3 regions of the Devosia sp. CAU 1758 genome follow, and region 2 is predicted to be linked to each of the others. Evidence: predicted binding sites of a transcription regulator. Region 2 holds the regulator's gene; each other region holds the start of a gene.
What was found. Region 2 encodes LexA, which represses DNA repair genes until DNA is damaged. Its sites were predicted from a motif close to TGTTCNNNNTGTGTTCNG; they were not measured.
Positions count from the first base shown of each region.

Region 1: the regulator LexA is predicted to act here: its motif matches at 1,117-1,134, upstream of ACXYMS_RS08825 (putative DNA modification/repair radical SAM protein).
Region 3: the regulator LexA is predicted to act here: its motif matches at 4,662-4,679, upstream of ACXYMS_RS14200 (YifB family Mg chelatase-like AAA ATPase).

Region 1 is NZ_JBTLRJ010000002.1:569,707-577,434, reverse strand. Features, by position in the region: gene ACXYMS_RS08840 (Maf-like protein) at 1-405, shown strand, start outside; gene yacG (DNA gyrase inhibitor YacG) at 405-587, shown strand; tRNA gene ACXYMS_RS08830 (tRNA-Phe) at 930-1,005, shown strand; gene ACXYMS_RS08825 (putative DNA modification/repair radical SAM protein) at 1,135-2,370, shown strand; gene ACXYMS_RS08820 (UdgX family uracil-DNA binding protein) at 2,370-3,821, shown strand; gene ACXYMS_RS08815 (hypothetical protein) at 3,871-4,038, opposite strand; gene ACXYMS_RS08810 (cold-shock protein) at 4,139-4,351, opposite strand; gene ACXYMS_RS08805 (bifunctional diguanylate cyclase/phosphodiesterase) at 4,734-6,545, shown strand; gene ACXYMS_RS08800 (hypothetical protein) at 6,762-6,929, opposite strand; gene uxaC (glucuronate isomerase) at 7,153-7,728, shown strand, end outside.
Region 2 is NZ_JBTLRJ010000003.1:370,133-377,860, forward strand. Features, by position in the region: gene ACXYMS_RS11900 (IlvD/Edd family dehydratase) at 19-1,827, shown strand; gene lexA (transcriptional repressor LexA) at 1,896-2,615, opposite strand; gene ACXYMS_RS11910 (molybdopterin molybdotransferase MoeA) at 2,733-3,935, opposite strand; gene moaC (cyclic pyranopterin monophosphate synthase MoaC) at 3,932-4,411, opposite strand; gene trpC (indole-3-glycerol phosphate synthase TrpC) at 4,411-5,223, opposite strand; gene trpD (anthranilate phosphoribosyltransferase) at 5,223-6,242, opposite strand; gene ACXYMS_RS11930 (anthranilate synthase component II) at 6,239-6,838, opposite strand; gene trpE (anthranilate synthase component I) at 6,920-7,728, opposite strand, start outside.
Region 3 is NZ_JBTLRJ010000004.1:144,147-151,874, forward strand. Features, by position in the region: gene galU (UTP--glucose-1-phosphate uridylyltransferase GalU) at 1-799, shown strand, start outside; gene ACXYMS_RS14180 (porin) at 796-2,061, opposite strand; gene ACXYMS_RS14185 (NfeD family protein) at 2,172-2,621, opposite strand; gene ACXYMS_RS14190 (SPFH domain-containing protein) at 2,634-3,632, opposite strand; gene ACXYMS_RS14195 (glycoside hydrolase family 25 protein) at 3,711-4,547, opposite strand; gene ACXYMS_RS14200 (YifB family Mg chelatase-like AAA ATPase) at 4,733-6,259, shown strand; gene ACXYMS_RS14205 (NUDIX domain-containing protein) at 6,273-6,725, shown strand; gene cfa (cyclopropane fatty acyl phospholipid synthase) at 6,773-7,728, opposite strand, start outside.

The sequences.
Region 1 (7,728 bases), on a different contig from region 2:
GATACGGTGGTCGCCGTTGGGCGCCGCATCCTGCCCAAGGCCGAGACCATGGAGGAGGCGTCCGATTGCCTTCGCTTGCTCTCGGGCCGCGCCCATCGCGTCTATACCGGCATGACCCTGATCACCCCCTCGGGTGCCCGCCGCCATCGCCTGGTTGAGACCCGCATCCGCTTCAAGCGTCTGTCCTCCAAGGAAATGGAAGCCTATCTCGCCAGCGCCGAATGGCGCGACAAGGCGGGTGGCTACGCCATCCAGGGCATTGCCGGCGCCTTCGTGGTCAAGCTCTCCGGCTCCTATTCCGCCGTCGTCGGCCTGCCCCTGCACGAAACCAGCCAGCTCCTCGCCGGCGAGGGCTATCCGGTGCACTTCAACTGGCTCAACCAGTCCAGCCTGTCGGGGGTCTGATGGCCGCGTCGAGCCAGAAAAAATGCCCCATCTGCGGCAAGCCCATGGTGGAAGAGTTCAAGCCCTTCTGCTCGAAACGCTGCGCCGATGTCGATCTCAACCGCTGGCTCACCGGCAATTACGTCATCCCGGCCCGGGACGACGAACCGCTTCCGGACATGGACGGCGACGACCAGAACTAGCCACAATAGCCCGGCAAACACCGCCGCGCCTCCTCCCCCTTGACGGGGGCCGGGTGGGGGTGCCCACGGGCACGGAATGCCTGGGGCATTCATCGCCACCGCGCCGCCCTCGGGCCTGACCCGAGGGCCACTCGAAACGGCGCTGATCTGGTTCAGATCACCAATGCTCCCCGCGTAACCCCTAAGGACGGCCTCCGCACGCAGGAAGCGCCCAGGCGTCCGTCCCGCTCACGTCACGACGGCACAAATCCCTTTTTCCACACCACGTTTTCACGCTTGCGCGGCAAAAACCGTTCCCCTATAAGGCCCGTGGCTTGCGGCCAACGTCGCAAAATCCCTGATGCCCAGATAGCTCAGTTGGTAGAGCAGCGGATTGAAAATCCGCGTGTCGCTGGTTCGATTCCGGCTCTGGGCACCACTTCCTCAAAACCGATGCACGTCCTCTGCAGCAGCAACGCCTGCGCTGTCCCTGATCAAGCGATCACACATGTCTTTGTGAAGTGCGCATGACCCAAAAAGTCGCTAAGCATGGAACAAAGGATGAACAATGGCCGCACTCACTCTCAGCCGCAAACTGGCAATCCTCGCCGACGCTGCAAAATATGACGCCTCCTGCGCTTCAAGCGGCAGCGAAAAACGCAATAGCGCCGGCACCAAAGGCATTGGATCGACCGAAGGCAGCGGAATCTGTCATTCCTACGCGCCCGACGGGCGCTGCATCAGCCTGCTCAAACTGCTGCTGACCAATTTCTGCATCTACGACTGCTCCTATTGCATCAACCGCTCGTCCTCCAACGTCCAGCGGGCGCGGTTCGATGTCGACGAAGTGGTGCAACTGACGCTCAACTTCTATCGCCGCAACTACATTGAGGGTCTGTTCCTTTCCTCGGGCATCATCAAATCGCCCGACCACACCATGGAGCAGATGATCCTTGTGGCGCGCAGCCTGCGCGAGGACCATCTCTTCGCCGGCTATATCCATCTCAAAATCATTCCCAACGCGGCGCCCGAACTCCTTCTCGAAGCCGGCCGCTGGGCCGATCGCCTGTCCACCAATATCGAACTGCCCACCGATATCGCACTTGAGCAATTCGCCCCGGAAAAGCGCCCGGCCGAAATTCGCACGGCCATGGCTCGGTTGCGTGGAAAACTTGACGAGTCGAAACCCGACGCCAAGGACACGCTGAAACCAGCCAAATTTGCGCCTGCCGGGCAATCGACGCAGATGATCATCGGCGCCGACGCCGCCAATGATTCCGCGATACTGACGCGGGCGGCCGGGCTTTACTCCGGCTACCAATTGCGCCGCGTCTATTATTCGGCCTTCTCGCCCATTCCCGATTCAAGCGCCAAACTGCCGCTCAAGCCGCCGCCCTTGATGCGCGAGCACCGGCTCTATCAGGCCGATTGGCTGATCCGCTTCTATGGTTTCGAGGTGCCAGAAATTGTCTCCGGCGGCGAGGCGGGCGACCTGGATCTGGCCATCGATCCCAAGCTGGCCTGGGCACTCAAACAGCGGCAGAGCTTCCCGGTCGACGTCAACCGGGCGGACCGGGAAATGCTGTTGCGCGTGCCCGGGATGGGTGTGCGCAGCGTGGACCGCATCATCGCCGCGCGCCGGCATCATCGGTTGAGGCTTGAGGATGTGGCGCGCATGACCGCCTCGATCGACAAGGTGCGCCCCTTCATCATCGCTGCCGACTGGACGCCCGGCCAGTCCCTTGACCACCATCGCCTGCGCGAGCGGCTGGCGCCGCCGCCTGAACAATTGGCCCTGTTCTGATGCTCGCGGTCAGGTTGCAATCACCCAACGATCTCGATGAATGGCGGGGCAAGGCACGGCGCCTGCTGATGGCCGGCATGGCGCCCTCGCAGGTGGTCTGGCGCACCGGCGCGGAAGAGAACGGCCTGTTCGAGGCCGGCGACGGCATGCTGCCCAGGCCCGACGGGCCAGTCGGCTCGGTACCGGCAGGGTTCATGGAGCTTGCCGCCTCGGCAATCCAGCACAGTGATACCGGGCGCTTTGCCATCCTCTTCAGTCTGCTCTGGCGGTTGCAGACGGATCGGCACCTGCTGGCCAATGCCGGAGATCGCGATGTGGCCCTGCTGACCCGCATGGCGTCGGCGGTCCACCGCGATAGCCACAAGATGAAAGCCTTCGTACGGTTTCGCTCGGTCCGCGATGCCAATAGCCAAGAGCGGTTCATTGCCTGGTTCGAGCCCGAGCATTTCACCCTTGAGGCCACCGCGCCATTTTTCGCGCGACGCTTTGCGGGCATGAACTGGGGAATCGTCACCCCTTATACCAGCGCCTGGTGGGATGGTGAGGTCTTGAGTTTCGGGCCCGGCGGCAGTCGCACTGATGTGCCTGCCGAAGACGCTGTGGAGGACGACTGGAAGACCTATTACGGCGCCATTTTCAACCCGGCGCGGTTGAAGGTGGCGATGATGAAATCGGAGATGCCGGTTAAATATTGGCGCAACCTGCCCGAGGCGGAGCGCATTGCCCCGCTGATCCGCAATGCCAAGGCGATGGAGCAGGAGATGATCGAGCGTGCTGCCACCCAACCGCCGGCCCGCCACATGCGCCAGGAGGCGCGTCGGCCCACGCCGGTCGCGCAGGACCACGAAGACATACGCAGCCTCGTCGATGCCCGCGCGGCAGTCGAGGGGTGCCAGCGCTGCCCATTATACGAACACGCCACCCAGGCCGTCTTCGGCGAAGGTCCATCCTCGGCAGACATTATGTTCGTTGGCGAGCAGCCCGGCGATCAGGAGGACTTGCAGGGAAGGCCTTTTGTCGGTCCTGCCGGAAAGGTGCTTGATGAGGTGATCGAAAAGGTGGGGATCGACCGCAGCCGGGTCTATGTCACCAATGCCGTCAAGCACTTCAAGTTTGAACCGCGCGGCAAGCGCCGCATTCACCAGCGGCCGGATGCTGGGGAAGTTCAGGCCTGCAAATTCTGGCTCAATCTGGAAATGGGTTTCGTCAAGCCCAAGGTCATTGTTGCCCTTGGCGCTACGGCGGCACAAAGTCTCTTGGGTCGGGCTAGCGTAACCATCGGCAAGTTACGGGGCGAACCGATCCCGCTCGATGATGGCATCATGCTCTTTGTCACCAATCACCCCTCCTACCTCCTGCGCATTCCTGACGCCGAGGGCAAACGCCGCGAGCGCGAAAAGTTCGAGGCTGATCTGACGCTGGTGCGGGAAGCGATGGCCGGTTTGGACTGAGGCGATCGCGAGCGCAGTCATGCTGATTTGCCCAGCGGGCCGCGTAACCTTACTGCTGGGCAGATCTTTCCATCGCCTGGCGCAATTGCTTGAGCAGCGCGCCGCCGGTGATCTGTTCCAGGCTGTAGCCTTCTGCCTTGAGGGCGCTCCGGATGTCCGTGACCGAGTGGAACCGCCCGGAATTGGCGAGAGCAAAGGCACGTTCGAGGGCTGTCATATTGGCTATCATGCCCCACCATACCAGAGGCGTCGCGCGAAAACAAAAAAGGCCGCCACAAAGGGCGACCTTTCGAATTTCGTCGGTTTGAAACCGAAGACTACTGAACGAGCGTCAGGTTGACGGCCGATTCACGACCATCGCGGCCGCTTTCGACGTCATAGGTGACCTTGTCGTTTTCGTAGAGACCGTCGATGCCGGCCTGCTGGACAGCGGAGATATGGACGAAGTGGTCCTTGCCGCCGGTTTCCGGGGTGATGAAGCCAAAGCCCTTGGTGGTGTTGAAGAACTTGACGGTGCCTTTGATAGCCATTTTACTTTTCCTTTGGCTCGGACGTGATGCGAACGAGCGTTAGCCCAACGGGGTGCTGGTGCTTCCAACGTTCACATTGCAGATCTCGAGAGCCAGAGGTCGGAGTGATCCGACAAAAGGCAGCCGACTGAGGCCGAAAACGTATGATGCCCTTATGACTCCAGATCGTGACGAGAGCAAGGCGTTGTTGCGTTGCCGGACCAGATTTGATGCAAAAAGCCGCCTCTTGCATACCAGCTACCCACTTTTCGACGGGTTTACTGCCAGATTGCCCAAATTTTTATCTATCCGCAAACGCTCCCTTTACACCGGCAAGTCTAGATTGTCCCCCTGACCTTGAGGGCGGACCATGTTGGCGGGCGATACGGAACTATTGCTTCGCGTGCAGACGGAAGTCTTGGAAGCCGTCGCGCGCGGCGAGGAACTGAGCGAAGTCGGCGCCATCCTGTGCCGCCGCGTCGAGAGCTTCGTGCCCGGTGCCATCTGCTCGATCCTGTTGATCGATGGCGATGGCAAGGTGCGTCCGCTGGCCGGCCCCAGCCTGCCGGCCGCTTTCTCCGAATCTATCGATGGCGCCGGCATTGGTCCGAGAGCCGGATCCTGCGGGACCGCCGCCTGGCGCAATGAGCCGGTGATCGTCACCGACATCGAAACCGACCCGCTCTGGACGGACTATAAGGGCCTGGCGCTGCCCCTGGGCCTGCGCGCCAGCTGGTCCAGCCCCATCTGCAATGCTGACGGCAAGGTGGTCGCCACCTTCGCCTTCTACTATGGCACGAAGCGCGGCCCGTCTGATTTCGAGCGCCAGATCGTCGACACCTGCCTGCATCTGTGCGCCCTGGCCATCGAGCATGACCGGGTGCATGCCAAGAACCATCACCTCGCCTATTTCGACGCCCTGACCGACCTGCCCAATCGTGCCCATTTCAACGCCACGCTGGCCGAGAAAACGCTGGACGCCGAGCCTTTCGGCCTGCTGCTGCTCGACATCGATCATTTGAAGCTGGTCAATGACAGCATCGGCCATGCCGCGGGCGACGCGCTCATCCGCGCCATTGCCGCGCGCCTCGCCCTGTGCCGCCCGGACATCCTGCCCTGCCGCCTGGGTGGCGACGAGATGGCCATGCTGGTCGAGAACTGCGCCGATCACGCGACCCTGGCGACTGCAGCCAGCCGGGTTTTGGCGGCCGTTTCCGGCATGGTCACGGTCGGTGGTCAGAGCGTGGACGCCCATGTGACCCTGGGCGGCGCGCTTTATGGCGTGGACGGCACCGACGCCGATACCATCTGCCAGAATGCCGATTTCGCGCTTTATCAGGCCAAGCAGACCCACCGCGGCGGCTATGTCGGGTTCAGGCCCGATCTGCGCACCGCCATTGTCGATCGCATCGCCATGGTGCGCCAGCTCGACGCCGCCATGGCCGAAGGGCGGCTGATCCCGCATTACCAGCCCATTGTCCGGCTCGAAACCGCCGAGATCGTCGGCCTCGAAGCCCTGGCCCGCCTGGTCATGCCCGATGGCACCATCGTCTCGGCCGGCGCCTTCCATGCCGGGCTCGATGATCCGCGCATCGCCTACCAGTTGACCGGCAAGATGCTCGATCAGGTTGCCCGCGACATCCGCATCTGGCTCGACGAGGGCATTCCGTTCCAGCATGTGGGCGTCAATGTCACCACCGGCGATTTCCAGCGCGGCGATCTCGCCGAGCGCGTCGGACAGCTTTTTGCGGCCCACAATGTTCCGCTCAGCCACATCGTGCTGGAGGTCAATGAGGCGGTCTTCATGGGCGGCAGCGATCAGGCCGTGCCCCATGCTGTCGAGGCTCTGCGCGCCCAGGGCATTCTGGTGGCCCTCGATGATTTCGGCACCGGCTTTGCCTCGCTCACCCACCTGCTCAGCTTTCCGGTCGATATCATCAAGATCGATCGCTCCTTCGTGGAAAAGCTGGGCGGCGACCAGCCCAGCGAGGTCGTGGTGCGCGCCATTCTCGATATCGCCCGCCGGCTGGATATGCGCGTCATTGCAGAAGGCATCGAAACCACCCAGCAGGTTGGTGTCCTGCGCCAGTTCGGGTGCCTGATGGGGCAGGGCTACCTGTTTTCCCGTCCGGTTCCGGCCAGCGACGTCACAAGGCTGCTGCGCCTCTTCGGCCAGAAGCAGCCGGCGTCCAAACGCCTGCGCGCCTCCGCCTGACGCAATCCACGCTTGCCAGAAAATAAGGAGGGCCCGGACACCGGAGGGAAGTGTCCGGACCCTTATTGGCTCTGGCGAATAAGCGGCGCAACGAGCCGGGGAAGGGGTTCCGCCACGCACATGCTACCGCCGAGCACATGAGACGCGCGCTGGAGGGCACGCTGCGTCCTTGCTATCGAAATAGGTGGAATTGGTCCCCATTCAAGGGGACCGCCCTCAGATGAGATTGGTGAGCAGCGTGGCCGCCACCGCGATGACGCCAAAGGCGCTCAGCGTGGCCGCCAACAGCATGGTGCGCAGGTGCTCGCTATGGGCGCTGCGGCGCACCGCTCGCCGCACTGCCGCCAGATCTGTGCCAAACTGCTCTGCATCGAGATTTGCCATGGGTCCGCCCTGCTACATATGGCGTTCACCTGAACACCTGTTGCCTTGCCGGGGCAGCCGCCTTGCTGGACTGTTTCTCGCCCTGATGGAGAAAGAATACGCCTCCTCTTCTCCGCGCCGAACCACAGCCTTGCAACGCGGTTAATTTGTTTCAAACGCCACCTATTTGCATCTTGTATGGAAGATATTGAATCCGGCGGGCGAACATGGCAAAACCGCTGCCATGACCCAGCCATCCCATCTCCATCCCGATCGTCTTTTTCCCGCGTCCGAGCCGGTCCGTTCCACCGCGCGCGATCTCTATCCTGCGGTGCGCGATCTCCCTATCGTCAGCCCGCATGGCCACACCGACCCGTCCTGGTTCGCCCAAAACGGCCGCTTTGCCAGTCCCCCGGCGCTCTTTCTCACACCCGACCATTATGTGCTGCGCATGCTCAAGAGCCGCGGCATATCCTATGATGCGCTCGGCATCCCGCGCCGGGACGGCAAGCCGGTCGAAACCGATGGCCGCACGGCCTGGCGCCTCTTTGCCGAAAACTACCATCTCTTTATGGGCACGCCGTCGAAAACCTGGGTCGATCACTCCCTGCATGCGGTCTTCGGCATCACCGAGGAACTCTCCGCCGCCACCGCCGACAGCATCTATGACGCCATCGACGCAAAACTGGCGACGCCCGACCTCTTGCCCCGCGCCATCCTTGGGCGCTTCAAGGTTGAGGTCATCGCCACCACCGAATTCGCCCTCGACCCGCTGACCCATCACCAATCCATGCTCGATGAGGGTCTCATCGGTCAGGTG
Region 2 (7,728 bases):
GAGCAAGGAACAGGCAAGATGACTGCAGACAATGGCGGCACCGGCGGCCGCAAACTACGCTCGCGCGCGTGGTTCGATAACCCCGACAATCCCGATATGACGGCGCTCTACCTGGAGCGCTACATGAACTTCGGAGTGTCGCGCGAGGAACTGCAGTCCGGCAAGCCGATCATCGGCATCGCCCAGACCGGGTCCGATCTTAGTCCCTGCAATCGACACCATATCGTGCTCGCCGAACGCGTCCGCGAGGGTATTCGCGAGGCAGGCGGCATCGCCATCGAATTCCCTGTCCACCCCATCCAGGAAACCGGCAAGCGCCCGACGGCCGGCCTCGACCGCAACCTGGCCTACCTAGGCCTCGTGGAGGTGCTCTACGGTTACCCCCTCGACGGCGTCGTACTGACCATCGGCTGCGACAAGACAACACCGGCCATGCTGATGGGCGCCGCGACCGTTAACATCCCCGCTATCGCCCTTTCCGTCGGCCCTATGCTCAATGGCTGGCACAAGGGAGAGCGCACTGGCTCGGGTACCATTGTCTGGAAGGCGCGCCAGATGATGGCGGCCGGCGAGATCGACTATCCCAAGTTTATCGAACTGGTGGCCTCGTCAGCGCCCTCGACTGGCTATTGCAATACCATGGGCACCGCCTCGACCATGAACTCGCTGGCCGAGGCCCTGGGCATGCAGTTGCCAGGATCGGCCGCCATTCCCGCGCCCTATCGCGATCGCCAGGAAATGGCCTACCGCACCGGCAAGCGCGCCGTGGAACTGGTACATGAGGATCTCAAGCCCTCGGACATTCTGACCAAGGAAAACTTCCTCAACGCCATCGTGGTCAATTCAGCCATTGGCGGCTCGACAAATGCACCGATCCACATCAACGCCATTGCCCGCCATATCGGCGTCGATCTCAATATCGACGAATGGCAGCAGCATGGACTGAAGGTGCCGCTGCTGGTGAACCTGCAGCCGGCAGGCGAATATCTGGGCGAGGACTATTACCACGCCGGTGGTGTCCCGGCGGTCGTCAACGAGTTGATGGCCCAGGGACTCATCCACGAGAATGCCCCGACCGTGAATGGCAAGACCATTGGCGAGAATTGCCGCGCGACACCCATCCAGGATGACAAGGTCATTCGGCCGTTCGGCAATCCGCTCAAGGCGGAATCGGGTTTCCTGGTACTGCGCGGCAATCTGTTCGACAACGCCATCATGAAGACCAGCGTGATCTCGCCCGAGTTCCGCGAGCGCTACCTGTCCGATCCGCAACATCCGGGCATGTTTGAGGGCAAGGCCGTGGTGTTCGATGGCCCGGAGGACTACCATCACCGGATCGACGATCCCTCGCTCGACATCGACGAGCACACCCTGCTCTTCATGCGCGGCGCCGGCCCCATTGGCTATCCGGGCGCTGCCGAAGTGGTCAACATGCGTCCGCCCGACTACCTGATCAAGAAGGGCATCCACTCGCTGGCCTGTATCGGCGACGGCCGCCAGTCCGGCACTTCGGGTTCACCCTCCATTCTCAATGCTTCTCCGGAAGCCGCGGCCGGGGGCAATCTTGCCATTCTCAAGACTGGTGATCGCGTTCGCATCGACCTCAACAAGGGCGAGGCCGATATCCTTATTTCCGACGAGGAAATCGCCACGCGCCGCGCAGCGCTGGAAGCGTCAGGGGGCTATAAGTTTCCCAAGCACCAGACTCCATGGCAGGAAATCCAGCGCGGCCTGGTCGACCAGCTCGGCAGCGGCGCTGTCCTGCGCCCAGCAGTCAAGTATCAGCGCATCGCCCAGACCGAAGGCGTGCCGCGCGACAACCACTAGCTCCGCGCACTCTCGCCAATAACAAAGGCCCGCCAGATAGGCGGGCCTTTTCTCATCGCGGATGTGGCTCAGTATTTGCGCAGCAGGCCCACTAGCCGGCCCTGCACCTTGACCCGGTCGGGCGGAAAGATGCGGGTTTCATAGGCCGGATTGGCCGCTTCAAGCGCCACCGTGTCGCCCTTGCGGCGCAGGCGCTTGAGCGTGGCTTCCTCGTCATCGACCAGGGCAACGATGATCTCGCCAGTCGAGGCATGCTCCTGCTTCTTGATAAGCACCGTGTCGCCGTCGAAAATGCCGGCCTCGATCATGGAATCACCACGCACTTCAAGGGCATAGTGCTCGCCGGCACCCAGCATTTCAGGCGGCACGGCAATGGTATGGGAGTGGGTCTGGATGGCTTCGATCGGCGTACCGGCGGCGATGCGGCCCATGACCGGGATCGACACCGGCCTGGCGTAATCATCTGATCCCATTGCGCTATTTCGAACTGGCGGATTGGCGACCTTGCCCAGATTGCCTTCGATGACGGAAGGCTCGAACCGCGACTTGCGGCCACCCAGCGAGGGGTTCATGGAATCGGGGAGCTTGACCACTTCCAGCGCGCGCGCCCGATTGGGCAGGCGACGGATAAAGCCACGCTCTTCAAGCGCCGTGATCAGCCGATGGATGCCGGATTTTGACGCAAGATCAAGGGCATCCTTCATCTCGTCAAAGCTCGGGGGAATGCCGCTTTCCTTCATCCGCTCGTGGATGAACATCAGCAATTCGTGTTGTTTGCGCGTCAGCATTGGCCCCACCATCCAGAATCGGAACATAGACGGAACGACCATACATGTTCCACTAATGTTCTGCAATGCCTCGATCCAGGAGTCCCGTCATGAACGAAAAGCAACAAGATGAACGCCTCAGAAGGCATTCAGGGGCACAGCCTCAACGATGGTCCCGACCGGCTGACCCGGATCATGCTCAGGCTGCACGATGAGGAAGTCGGAGCCGGCCAGAGACGAGGTATGACCACTGTCCGTCTGCGAGACGGGCTGTAGCATGGGGCCGGCGTCTGTTTGCACGAGGCGAGCCCGCATGAAGTGGCGGCGGGCACTGTTGGGCGATGTCGGCGCGGCCAGGGGCAGCCGCCAGGCCGGAGGTTCGGCGAGGCCAAGCCAGGCCCGCAGGGCCGGCTTGAGGAAAACCATGGCCGTAACCATGGCCGACACGGGATTGCCCGGCAGGCCAAAGACAAGGGTCCGGCCGCACGTGCCAAACATCAGTGGCTTTCCCGGCCGCATGTTGATGCGCCAGAAATCGAGGGTAACGCCGAGTTCCCTCAGTACGTCCTGGACCAGATCATGCTCTCCCACCGAGGCGCCGCCCGTGGTGATGAGGAAGTCGGGCTCGGCGGCAAGACTGGCGGCAACCTTGGCGCGGAGCGTCGCTGCGTCGTCGCGGACAATGCCATGGTCGGTGATGGTCTGGGCATATGGGGCGAGCATGGCGCCCAGCCCGAAACTGTTGGAGGCCACGATCTGGTCCGGGCCAAGCGGCGTGCCGGGCAAGACCAGTTCGTCGCCGGTGGCCATCAGGTGCAGATGCGGGCGGCACGCGACAGACAGGCTCGCCGCATTGGCCGCCGCCGCCACCGCAATCTGCATCGGCGTCAGCCGCGTTCCGGCCGCCACCAGCACCTGGCCAGTTGAAAAGTCGTTGCCTTTGGAGCGGATGCTGTGGCCTGGCCGGGCAGGGGCGGTGAACCGCACCCGGTCGCCCTCGCGCACGGCCTCTTCCTGCATGATGACCGTGTCTGCCCCAGCCGGGACCGGCGCCCCGGTAAAGATGCGGACGGCCTGGCCCGGACCAACCGACCCGCCAAAGCCGGCGCCAGCCTGTGAGGTGCCGACAAGGTCGAGGAACGCGCCCTCGGCGGCATCGGCAGCGCGCATCGCATAGCCATCCATGGCGCTGGCATCAAAGGGCGGCTGATCATGGCGGGCCTTCAGCGGTTCAGCCAGCACACGGCCAGATGCTTCTGCCAGCGGCACATTTTCGCGCACAACCGGCGGCACATGCGCGAGAATTGCCTTCAGCGCGTCGTCGACCGGAAGCAGGCTCATGGCGTCCGAACGAAATCGCCCGACTTGCCGCCGGATTTTTCAATGAGGCAGATGTCGGAAATGACCATGGCGCGGTCGATGGCCTTGGCCATGTCATAGAGCGTCAGTGCCGCGGTGGAGGCAGCGACCAGGGCTTCCATTTCCACCCCGGTCTGGCCGGTGGTCTCGGCGGTCGCCAAAATGATAATGGCATGCTTGCCATCGGCATTGATCTCGACGCTGACCTTGGACAGCGGGATCGGGTGACAAAGCGGAATGAGCTCCGACGTCTTCTTGGCCGCCATGATGCCGGCAATGCGCGCCACGGCAAGGGCGTCGCCCTTCTTGAGACCGCCGCCCAGGATCGTTGCCATGGTGGCAGCCTCGCCACTCAGTCGCGCCCGCGCCACGGCACGCCGTCGCGTAACCGGTTTGTCACCGATATCAACGATATGGGCCTCGCCCCGCTCGTTGAGATGGGTGAGGCCCCCGGCCATCAGCGCACCGTTTCCGCATGACCCACCAACAGGGTGCGGGTGGCAGCAACCACATCGTCCTGCCGCATCAGGCTTTCCCCGACAAGGAAAGTGCCGACATTGCACCGCTCGTCGAGCATGCGGACATGCTCATGGGTGACGATGCCGCTTTCGCTGACCAGCAGCACATCGTCCGGCACGCCAGCGGCCAGGTTCACCGTGGTTTCGAGCGTCGTTTCGAAGGTGCGCAGGTTGCGGTTGTTGACGCCGATGAACTTGGCGTCGAGCGCCAGGGCGCGGTCCAGTTCGAGCTGGTCATGCACTTCCACCAGCGCATCCATGTGCCATTCCTCGGCGGCATCGAGCAGATAGCGCGCCACATCGTCCCCGACCGCGGCCAGGATGATGAGAATGCAGTCCGCGCCCCAGGATCGGGCCTCGGCCACCTGATAGGTTTCGAACAGGAAATCCTTGCGCAGGGCCGGCAGTCGCGTCGCGGCGCGGGCCTCGATCAGATAGCTGGGCGAGCCCTGGAAGCTCGGCCGGTCGGTGAGCACCGAAAGGCAGGCAGCGCCCGCCATTTCATAGGCGCGGGCAATCTCGGCGGGGTTGAAATCGGCACGGATCAGGCCCTTGGAGGGACTGGCCTTCTTCACCTCGGCAATCAGGGCATAGTCGCCCCGCGCCCGCTTGTCCTTGATGGCCTTGACGAAGCCGCGTGGCGGCGGCTGGTCATGGGCCCCGGCCACCACTTCGGCCCAGGGTCGCATGGATTTCGCGGCCGCGATTTCTTCGCGCTTATAGGCTTCGATCTGCTGGAGAATGTCGCTCATCAGGCTTGTCCGTTCGATACGGCGACAAGGCGCGCAAGGGTCTCTTTCGCCTTGCCGTTGTCAAGGGTGTCACGGGCCAGCGCAATGCCGTCCTCGATGGTGGAGACCTTGTCGGCGACCAGCAGGGCCGCCCCGGCATTGAGCAGCACCGTGTCGCGATAGGCGCCGGGCGCGCCATCGAACAGGGCAACGATGGCTGCCGCGTTTTCTGCCGGTTCGCCGCCCCGCAGGTCCTTGGGGTCGGTGAGGTTGAGGCCGACCTTGTCGGGGTGAATTTCGAAACTCCGCAGGTCCCCATTGGCGATCTGCGCCACGAAATTGGGTCCGGAGGTCGACAATTCGTCCAGCCCCTCGCTCGAATGCACCACCCAGGCCTTGATGGCCCGATTGGCGAGAAGCGCGGCGGCTACCGGCTCCACCCATTGCTGCGAATAGACGCCAAGCAGGTAGCGCCGCACCCCTGCAGGGTTGGATTGGGGACCCAGGAGGTTGAACAGCGTCCGCACGCCCATCTCGGCGCGCGCCGGGCCCACATGGCGCATGGCCGGGTGATGATTGGGGGCGAACATGAAGCCGATCCCGGCCTCGGCAATGGTCCTGCCGATCTGCTCGGGCGTCAGATCCAGCTTGACCCCCAGAGCTTCGAGCGCCTGGGAGGAGCCGGACTGGGAGGACAGCGCCTTGTTGCCGTGCTTGGCGACCGGCACACCGGCTGCCGCGACCACAAGGGCGGTGGCCGTCGAGATATTGAGGCTGCCCAGGCCATCGCCGCCGGTGCCAACGATATCAATGGCATTTTCGGGCGCCGGGACCGGCACCATCTGCTCGCGCAAGATGGAGACGGCAGCGGCGATCTCACCCACGGTCTCGCCCTTGATGCGCATACCCATGAGGAAGGCGCCGATCTGGGCCGGGGTCGCTTCGCCGGCCATGATGACGCGCATGACCGCGCGCATTTCCTCGCCCGTGAGGTCCTTGCCGTCAGCGATCTTGTTGAGGGCCTGCTTGATGTCCATCACGCTGCCTTCCGTCCGTTGAAATCGCGGGCAATGTTGAGAAAGTTCTGCAAGAGGGCGTGCCCGTTCTCGCTGGCAATGCTTTCTGGATGGAACTGCACGCCATGGATGGGGAGCGATCGGTGCTGCATGCCCATGATGAGCCCGTCATCGGTGGTGGCGGTAATTTCCAGATCATCCGGCAGGGTATCGCGCTGAACGATCAGCGAATGGTAGCGCGTCGCCTCAAAGCCTGCATTGAGGCCGCGGAACAGGCCCTTGCCATTGTGGTTGATCGTGCTGGTCTTGCCGTGGAACAGGCTCGGCGCCCGAATGACATCGCCACCCAGCGCCTGACCCATGGCCTGGTGGCCAAGGCAGACGCCCAGCATGGGAATTGTGGACTTGAACCGGTCGATCACCGCAAGGCAGATGCCGGCCTCATTGGGGGTACACGGACCGGGCGAGAGCACGATGGCCTCCGGCGCCATGGCGGCAATCTCTTCAAGTGTAACCTTGTCGTTACGCCTGACGCTGATATCGGCGCCAAGCTCACCCAGAAAATGGACGAGATTGTAGGTAAAGCTGTCATAATTATCGATGACGAGGGTCTTGGTCATTGGCCTGTCCTCATGGAGCGGTTCTGTACGGTGGGTTTCAGAACCAGCCGCGCCATCGCAAAATCATGTTCATCAAGCCCATCACTGCCCCACTCCCGCCTCGCCGGCATAGCGTAGCGCTTCCTCGGCGGCGCTGAAAAGGGCGCGAGCCTTGTTCTCGCATTCCATCTGCTCGAGTTCGGGCTGGCTGTCGGCAACGATGCCGGCTCCGGCCTGCACATGGAGCTTGCCATCCTTGACGATACCGGTGCGCAGCACGATGCAGGTGTCCATCGTCCCATCGGCGCCGAAATAGCCTACGCAACCGCCATAGATGCCGCGTCGCGAGGTTTCCAACTCGTCGATGATCTCCATGGCTCGCACCTTTGGCGCACCCGAAACCGTGCCAGCCGGGAAACCGGCCGAGAGGGCATCAACAAAGTCATATAGCGGGTCGAGCACGCCCACCACATTGGAAACGATGTGCATGACGTGGGAATAATATTCGAGGAAGAACTTGTCGGTGACCTTCACCGTGCCGGTCTTGGCCACCCGGCCAACATCATTGCGCCCCAGGTCGAGCAGCATCAGATGCTCGGAAAGTTCCTTGGGGTCACTGAGCAGTTCTGCCGCCAGTTCCTGGTCCCGGGTCGGGGTGGATCCGCGCTTGCGGGTGCCGGCAATGGGACGAATGGTGACTTCGCCATCCTGCACCCGCACCAGGATTTCCGGGCTCGATCCCGCCACGGCAAAGCTGCCAAAATCGAGGAAATACATGTACGGGCTGGGATTGGTGCGCCGCAATGCCCGGTAGAGAGCCGTCGGGGGCAGGGTAAAATCGGCCGAAAAGCGCTGGCTCAGTACCACCTGGAAAATGTCGCCGGCGGTGATGTAGTCCTTGGCCCGAGCGA
Region 3 (7,728 bases), on a different contig from region 2:
AATGCTGACCGTGGTGGACCGCCCGCTGATCCAATATGCGGTGGATGAAGCGCGCGAGGCCGGCATCGACCATTTCGTCTTCGTCACCGGCCGCAACAAGGGTGTCATCGAGGATCATTTCGATCGCCAGTTCGAGCTGGAGGCGACGCTGGAGGCCCGCGGCAAGACCGAAGCTCTCGACGAACTCCGCAAGGATCTCCCCTCGGCCGGCCGCACCAGCTTCACCCGCCAGCAGGAACCGCTGGGCCTGGGCCACGCGGTCTGGTGCGCCCGCGACATCGTTGGGGACCAGCCCTTTGCGCTGCTGCTGCCCGACATGATCTTCCGCGCCAAGCCTGGCGTGCTCAAGCAGATGATGGACGCCTATGAGGAGCGCTCGGGCAATATCATCGGGGTGGAGGAATGCGCCTGGGAGGATGTGTCTTCCTATGGCGTGGTGGTGCGCGGCGATGGCCCGGACCAGGGCTTTGCGATCAATGGCATGGTGGAAAAGCCCAAACGCGAGGACGCGCCGTCGAATCTCTTCATCTCAGGCCGCTACATCCTGCAACCCGAGATCTTTGCGCTGCTGGCCGAGCAGACGCGCGGCGCGGGTGGCGAAATCCAGCTGACCGACGCCATGCAGACATTGATGGGCCAGCAGCGCTTCACCGGCGTCAAATATGAAGGCAAGGTCTATGACTGCGGCTCCAAGCTGGGCTTCCTGACTGCCAATGTGGTGTTCGCCCTCGACCGCCCCGACATCCGCCCCGGCTTCATCGAGGAATTGCGCAAGCTCGACCTGGAAGACCAGCTCTAGCGCCTCAGCGTCACGCCCAGGCTGACTGTATGGCTTTGGAAAGTGCCCGTCGCGCTGTTGTCGCGGTGGGCATAACCGTAATCGGCTGAAAGGGAGGTGCGGGAATTGATCTTGTAGTCGACTCCGGCGCCCAGACCATGGCGACGTTCGCTCTCGCCACTGCCTTCCAGCCAGGACTGGGTCCAGTCGGCCGAGGCGCGCAGCCGGAGCCAGGAATTGACGGTATAATCGGCATTAGCGGCGGCGATATGGGCCACCCGCGCGGTGCCGTTCGCATCGGTGCCGGTGGGCGTCACGCTCGTCGTCAGAGATGCCCCGAGGTTGAGAGTGGGGTCCGGCGTGAAGGTCAGGCGCGCATCATAGAGCCTCGTGGTTATATCTGTGAGGCTGGCATCATCGAAGTCGTGCTGCCCGAGCCCGATCGAGGCGCTGGCCGAGAGCACACCATTCCAGTTGCCGGCAATGCCGGTGCGCAGCGTGCGGCTGGTGGCGTCGGTCCTGACCCCACCCGCCCCGACCTGGTCGAACCAGTCACGCCCGAGCGAAGCTTCCCCGAACACCTCGAAGATGGGTGTCGCCTGGAGGCCCAGGCGTAGCGTGACATCGCCCTCCCAGACATTCTGGTCTGCATTGTCGGTCAGGCCGGTATCGGTGCGCTCTGTCGGGCCGTTCATGGTGCGCTCGAGCGCACCTTTCAGCCCCAGATTGAACTGTCCGAAACGCCGGTCCACCGCGCCGCCCAGCGCGCCGGTCAGGACTTGCGGCGGGGTGCTGACCTGCGGATCAAGCCCCGGCGTCGTCGGCAGGTCCTGAGTGAGGCCCAGTCGGGCCGTGCCGAAAAGGGTTGTATCGCGATCCAGCAGGGTCTTCGCCTCAAGGTCCAGCCCCAGAGCCGTGGCGCCGATACTGCCATCGCCGGCACGCGCAAGTTCGGCGCTGCCGCTCAGCACCAGATCGGTCCGCACGCCCTGGTGGGTGACGGTGAACTGGGGATTGAGCGTAGTGACAAAATTGTTGCCGTCACTGGCGCTGGTATAGCTGCCCTTGAGACCGATCGACCAGTCCAGCTCGACCGGTGGATGGGCCGGTTCGCCGGTTGGGGTAGAATTGCTCTGACTGGGAGCGGCAGGATAAATGCCCGGGGTCAGCCGTTCGCTGTCCAGCTTTATCTCGTCCGGTCCCAGCGGCTGCGCCACGGCATCGCCGGCTAGCGCCGCGCTTGCCAGCATCACGCTCAACACTATTAGATCTCGCCGGGCCACGTCCCGCTCCGCATATCATGCCGGCAGGCGCCCGAGAGCCGGCTGGACCCCAAAGGGATCGAGCCGCCATCCTTTCAGTTTATGGTTAACGAATGCTTGCGGGATCGTGGCTATACTGCCTCGACTCGCAACACCGCGCCTTCGGCGCCGACAATGCGCACACGTTCCCCGGCGGGCAGGTCCGGCCCGGCAATGCGCCAGACACTATCGCCTAGCGCCAGGCGCCCGAAGCCGCCAGAAATCGGCTGGTCCAGCACCGCCTGCTGCCCAATGAACTGCTCGGCCCGGCGGTTGAGCATGGGTCGGTCGCTCTGGGCGGCGCGATTTCGGTTCAGCCGCACCCAGATGAGGATGCTGACCAGCGACAGCATCCCGAAGACCAGCCATTGCACGGGCCAGTCGAGCGGCTGGAACAGGGTCAAAAGGCCGGTCAGGATGCCTGCAATGCCCATCCACAACAGGAACCCGCCCGGCAACACCAGTTCCAGCGCCAGCAGTACAAGACCGGCGATGATCCAGCTCCAGGGGGCATTTTCACCCAGAAATGCGATGATCTGCATGGTGCCCCCCGATCACCTGCTTGCCGGCGGCGTGGTATTGGGCGGGCGGCTGCCGGGACGATGCTGCCCGGCCGGCTTCTCGCCGCCAAAGGTTTCGCGCGCGATCTCGGCAATGCCACCAATGGCGCCGATGACGCTGGAGGCATCGAGCGGTAGCATCAGCAGCTTCTGGTTGGGCGAAGTGGCGATGCCCTCAAGCGCCTTGATGTAATTATTAGCGACGAAATAGTTGATCGCCTGCACATTGCCCGAGGCTATCGCGTCCGACACCATCTGCGTGGCCTTGGCTTCCGCCTCGGCGGAGCGCTCGCGCGCCTCGGCGTCGCGGAAGGCGGCTTCCTTGCGGCCCTCGGCTTCGAGCACCTGCGCCTGCTTGGCGCCCTCGGCCTGGAGGATTGCCGACTGTCGACGGCCTTCGGCTTCAAGAATGGCGGCGCGTTTCTCGCGCTCGGCCTTCATCTGCCGGCCCATGGAGTCGACGAGATCCTTGGGCGGGTCGATGTCCTTGATCTCGATGCGGGTGATCTTGACGCCCCAGGGCGAGACCGCCGTGTCGACCACCTTGAGCAGCCGGTGGTTAATCTCGTCGCGGTTGGACAGTAATTCATCGAGGTCCATCGAGCCCATGACCGTGCGGATATTGGTCATAGTAAGGTTGAGGATGGCATTTTCGAGGTTGGACACCTCATAGGCCGCCGCCGCTGCATCCAGTATCTGGTAGAAGGTAACGCCATTGGCGGTGATCGACGCATTGTCACGCGTGATCACCTCCTGGTGCGGCACATCGAGCACCTGCTCCATCACATTGATCCGCTTGCCGATACTATCGATGAACGGCACGATCAGATTGAGGCCGGGCTTGAGTGTGCGTGTATATTTGCCGAAGCGCTCGATGGTGAAGTTATAGCCCTGCGGCACTGTTTTGGCGCCGGCAAACAGCACTAGCACCAGCAGAACGCCCAGTCCGATAAGCGCGGCGCTGAGCCCGTCCAGCCCACCCAAGATATCCATGACCCACTCCATCCAATCCCATCTCGCGCCGCAACTTTATGCGGCGCCCCGGGGCTTGGGTAGGCTTAAAGTAGAACGCTACTTGGCGGGCAGGCAGCGGCCGCTGGCCTGCAGGCTCGCAATCGCGCGCGGATCGCAGCCCGTGTGGAGGAACATCAGCCAGTCCTCGGTCGAACCATAGAACACATTGCGGTCGACCTCGCCGCGCACGCCCGGCACGACGCCGGTCTGGGTATATTGCCAGAAGGTCCAGGGCCGGTTGTTGTAACGCTCATGCGGCTCTGCGGCGGTTGAGCGCAGCCAGAAGGCATTGGGAAAATATTCCCCGTCCAGCACATCACGGTGGAAATTCATGTCGGTATAGATGATCGGCAATTTACCGCTATGGCGCTCCATCACGTCGAGCATCAGCCGGATCTTTTCCAGTGCATCTTGCTTGCTCGGCTTTACCTTGCAGCTCGAATGGTTGTTCCATTCCAGATCCAGAACCGGCGGCAGGGCGCTCGGGTCATAGGGCACGTTCTGGGTGAACCAGGCCGCCTGTTCCGACGCCAGCGAGCACCAGGTCATGAAGTGATAGGCGCCGCGCGGCATGCCGGCATCGCGCGCACGGTCCCAATTGGTGCGGAAATTGGGGTCGATATAGTCCTTGCCCTCGGTCGCTTTCATGAACACGAAATGCGTTCCGGCCGAGCGTGCCCGGCCAAAATCGACATTTTCCTGGTACCGCGCCACGTCGATCCCCTGGATCGGCATGCCCCGCGCCCGGTCAACTTTGGCATGCGGGCGGTTGTCGCCGGGAATGGCATTGTAGAGCCCACCCATGCTGCCGCAGGCGGCCAGCGCCACCACGACCAGACTCAGGATAGTGCCGCGAAGGACGGCCGAGGCAGAGCGAGAAAAGGACGGGACCATTGGGCAAGACACTCGGTACGCAAGACTAAACCTGATCTTTGATTCAACATGCCTCGGTTAATGGAGCTTTAGGGTAACCATTGTGGCAGCGGGCATGGTTAACAAACCGCAATCTGTTCGCTTTACGTTCTTGCCGGGTTTCTCACTCTCTGCTAGCGTCCGATCGCCGGTTGGGGGCAGGTCAGATGGTATCGCGCGTTACCACAGTGGCGTTTCAGGGCATCGAAGCGGTGCCGGTCGACGTGCAGGCGCAAATTGCGCCTGGCTTTCCGGGCCTGGTCCTGGTGGGCCTGCCTGACAAGGCGGTGCGTGAAAGCGGCGAGCGGGTGCGCGCGGCCCTCACCGCATCAGGCCTCGGCCTGCCGCCCAAGCGTATCACCATCAACCTGGCGCCCGCCGATCTCCCCAAGGAGGGCAGTCATTATGACCTGCCCATCGCTCTGGCGCTGATGGGCGCGCTCGGTGCCATTCCCCAGGATGCGCTTGACGGGTTCATGGCGCTGGGCGAGCTGGGGCTCGATGGGCGCCTGGCCCATGTCGGCGGCATATTGCCTGCGGCCATGGCGGCCAGTGCCAAAGGGCTGGGCATTATTTGCCCCGCCCCCTCAGGCCCCGAAGCGGCCTGGGCCGGCGAAGATATCGATATCATCGCGGCAGATAGCCTCATTGCTCTGGCGAATCATCTCACCGGCCATCAATTACAGGGGCGGCCGGAGCCGGGGCGGCAATTGGCGGCGCCGGGCGCCCTGCCCGATCTCATTGATGTGCGCGGCCAAGCCGTAGCACGCCGGGCACTGGAGGTGGCGGCGGCCGGCGGGCACAATCTGCTCATGATCGGACCGCCAGGCGCCGGCAAATCCATGCTGGCGGCGCGGCTGCCCTCGATATTGCCGCCGCTTTCTGCGCGCGAACTGCTCGATGTCTCGATGATTCAGTCCATTGCCGGGGAACTGGCCGGCGGCACTCTCTCCGATCGCCGGCCCTTCCGGGCTCCGCACCATTCGGCCTCCATGGCGGCCCTGGTGGGCGGCGGGCTCAAGGTGCGGCCGGGCGAGGCGAGCCTGGCGCATAATGGCGTACTGTTTCTCGACGAACTGCCCGAATTTGCGCCCAATGTGCTCGACAGCCTGCGCCAGCCGCTCGAAAGCGGTGAAACGGTGATCGCCCGCGCCAATGCCCGCGTTTCATATCCTTCCCGGTTCCAGCTGGTCGCGGCGATGAACCCCTGCAAATGCGGCATGGCGGGCACGCCGGGCCATAGCTGCAAGCGCGGGGCGGCCTGTGCCAGCGATTATCAGGGGCGGGTTTCCGGACCCTTCCTTGATCGCATCGACATCCGTGTCGACGTGCCTTCCGTTTCGGCTGCCGACATGATCACGCCGGGCGCACCGGCCGAATCCTCGGCCGATGTGGCCCAGCGGGTGGCCGCGGCGCGCGAACGGCAGAGGCAGCGCTATGCAGCGGCGGGTCATCCCCAGGTGCTCACCAATGCTGCCGCGCCCTCGGCGCTGATTGAAAAACTGGTCGAGCCGGACCGGGAAAGCCAGTCCCTGCTGTTGCAGGCGGCCGAGCGCTTCAACCTTTCTGCGCGGGCCTATCACCGGGTGCTCAAGGTGGCCCGCACCCTTGCCGATCTCTCCGGCGCCGATAAGGTGGCCCGGCCCCATATCGCCGAAGCGCTGAGCTACAGGCTCAATTTCGGTGCTGCCTGATCGGACGAGACCCATGAGCCATCGTATCTCTGCCGGGGTCCTGGCCCTGCTTGATGAACGGATATTGCTGGTGCGCCATTTGCGGCCCGGCATTCACGATTTCTGGGCCGGTCCCGGTGGCGGCGTGGAAGGCGTTGAGGAACTGTCGGCGGCCGCCGAACGCGAGGCCTTTGAGGAAACCGGACTTCGTGTCAGGGCCGGCGCCATGGCCTATATCGACGAACTGGTCGATGAAAGCGGCCGCCTGGTGAAATTCTGGTTCCTGGCCGAATATGTCTCGGGCGAAATCGACGTCAGCGCCAATCCGGCGGAGGGCGAAGCCATTTCCGAAGCCGGCTGGTTTGCCCGGGACGCCCTGCCAGAGGGCCATGTCTTTCCCGAAGTGCTGCGTGACCGCTTCTGGGACGAACTGGCGACGGGCTTTCCCGCGCCGATCAAATTGCCGCTCAGGCAATCGATCTTCTGAGGCCTGTGCACAAGCCTGTGGATAAGCGTTTCACGTGAATCACGTTTTCAACTTACCCGCCGGTAGCCGCCCGGCACGCCATTGGGCGAGAGCACGATCTGCCAGAGATTGACCTGCCTGGCGCGGAACAGAGCGGCAAAGACCGACAGGTAATAGCGCCACATGCGACGGAAGCGCTCGTCATAGCGGCTCGAAAGTTCCGGCCATGCCGCGTCGAAATTTTCGAGCCAGGCCATCAATGTGAAGTCGTAGTCGGCGCCGAAATTGTGCCAGTCTTCCATGACGAAGAACCCCTCCACAGCCTCGCCGATCTGGGCGATGGAGGGCAGCATGCCGTTGGGAAAAATGTATTTTTCCGACCATGGATCGCCATGGGTCACGGAATTGTTGCCGCCGATGCTGTGCAGCAGGAAGAGACCATCCGGCTTGAGCAGAGACCGGGCCTTCTCGAAATAGGCGCGGTAGTTCTTGTAGCCAACATGCTCAAACATGCCGATGGAGACAACGCGGTCGAACTGACCTTCGAGCGCCATATAGTCCATCAGCCTGGTTTCGACCGGCAGACCCTTGTTGCGTTCATTGGCCAGAGCGGCCTGCTCCCTGCTGACGGTGATGCCCAGCCCGGAAATGCCGTAGCGCTCTGCCGCGAATTGCAGGAAGCCGCCCCAGCCCGATCCGATATCAAGCACGCACATGCCGGGCTCCAGCCCTATCTTGCGGCAGATGAGGTCGAGCTTGGCCTCCTGCGCCGCGTCGAGATCGTCGGCCTCGGTCCAATAGGCACAGGAATAGACCATGCGCCGGTCCAGCATGGCGGCGTAGAGATCATTGCCAATGTCATAGTGTTTCTCTGCCACCTCGCGCAGTCGCAAGCGTTGCAGATTGAGCAGGCGCCCCTTGAGCGTGCTGGCAATCAGTGGCAGGTCGCGCGGAAACGCGTCCTGCACCTTGGCGGAGACTAGCTTGAACAGCACGGCATCAAGCGGTTCGGCATCCCACCAGC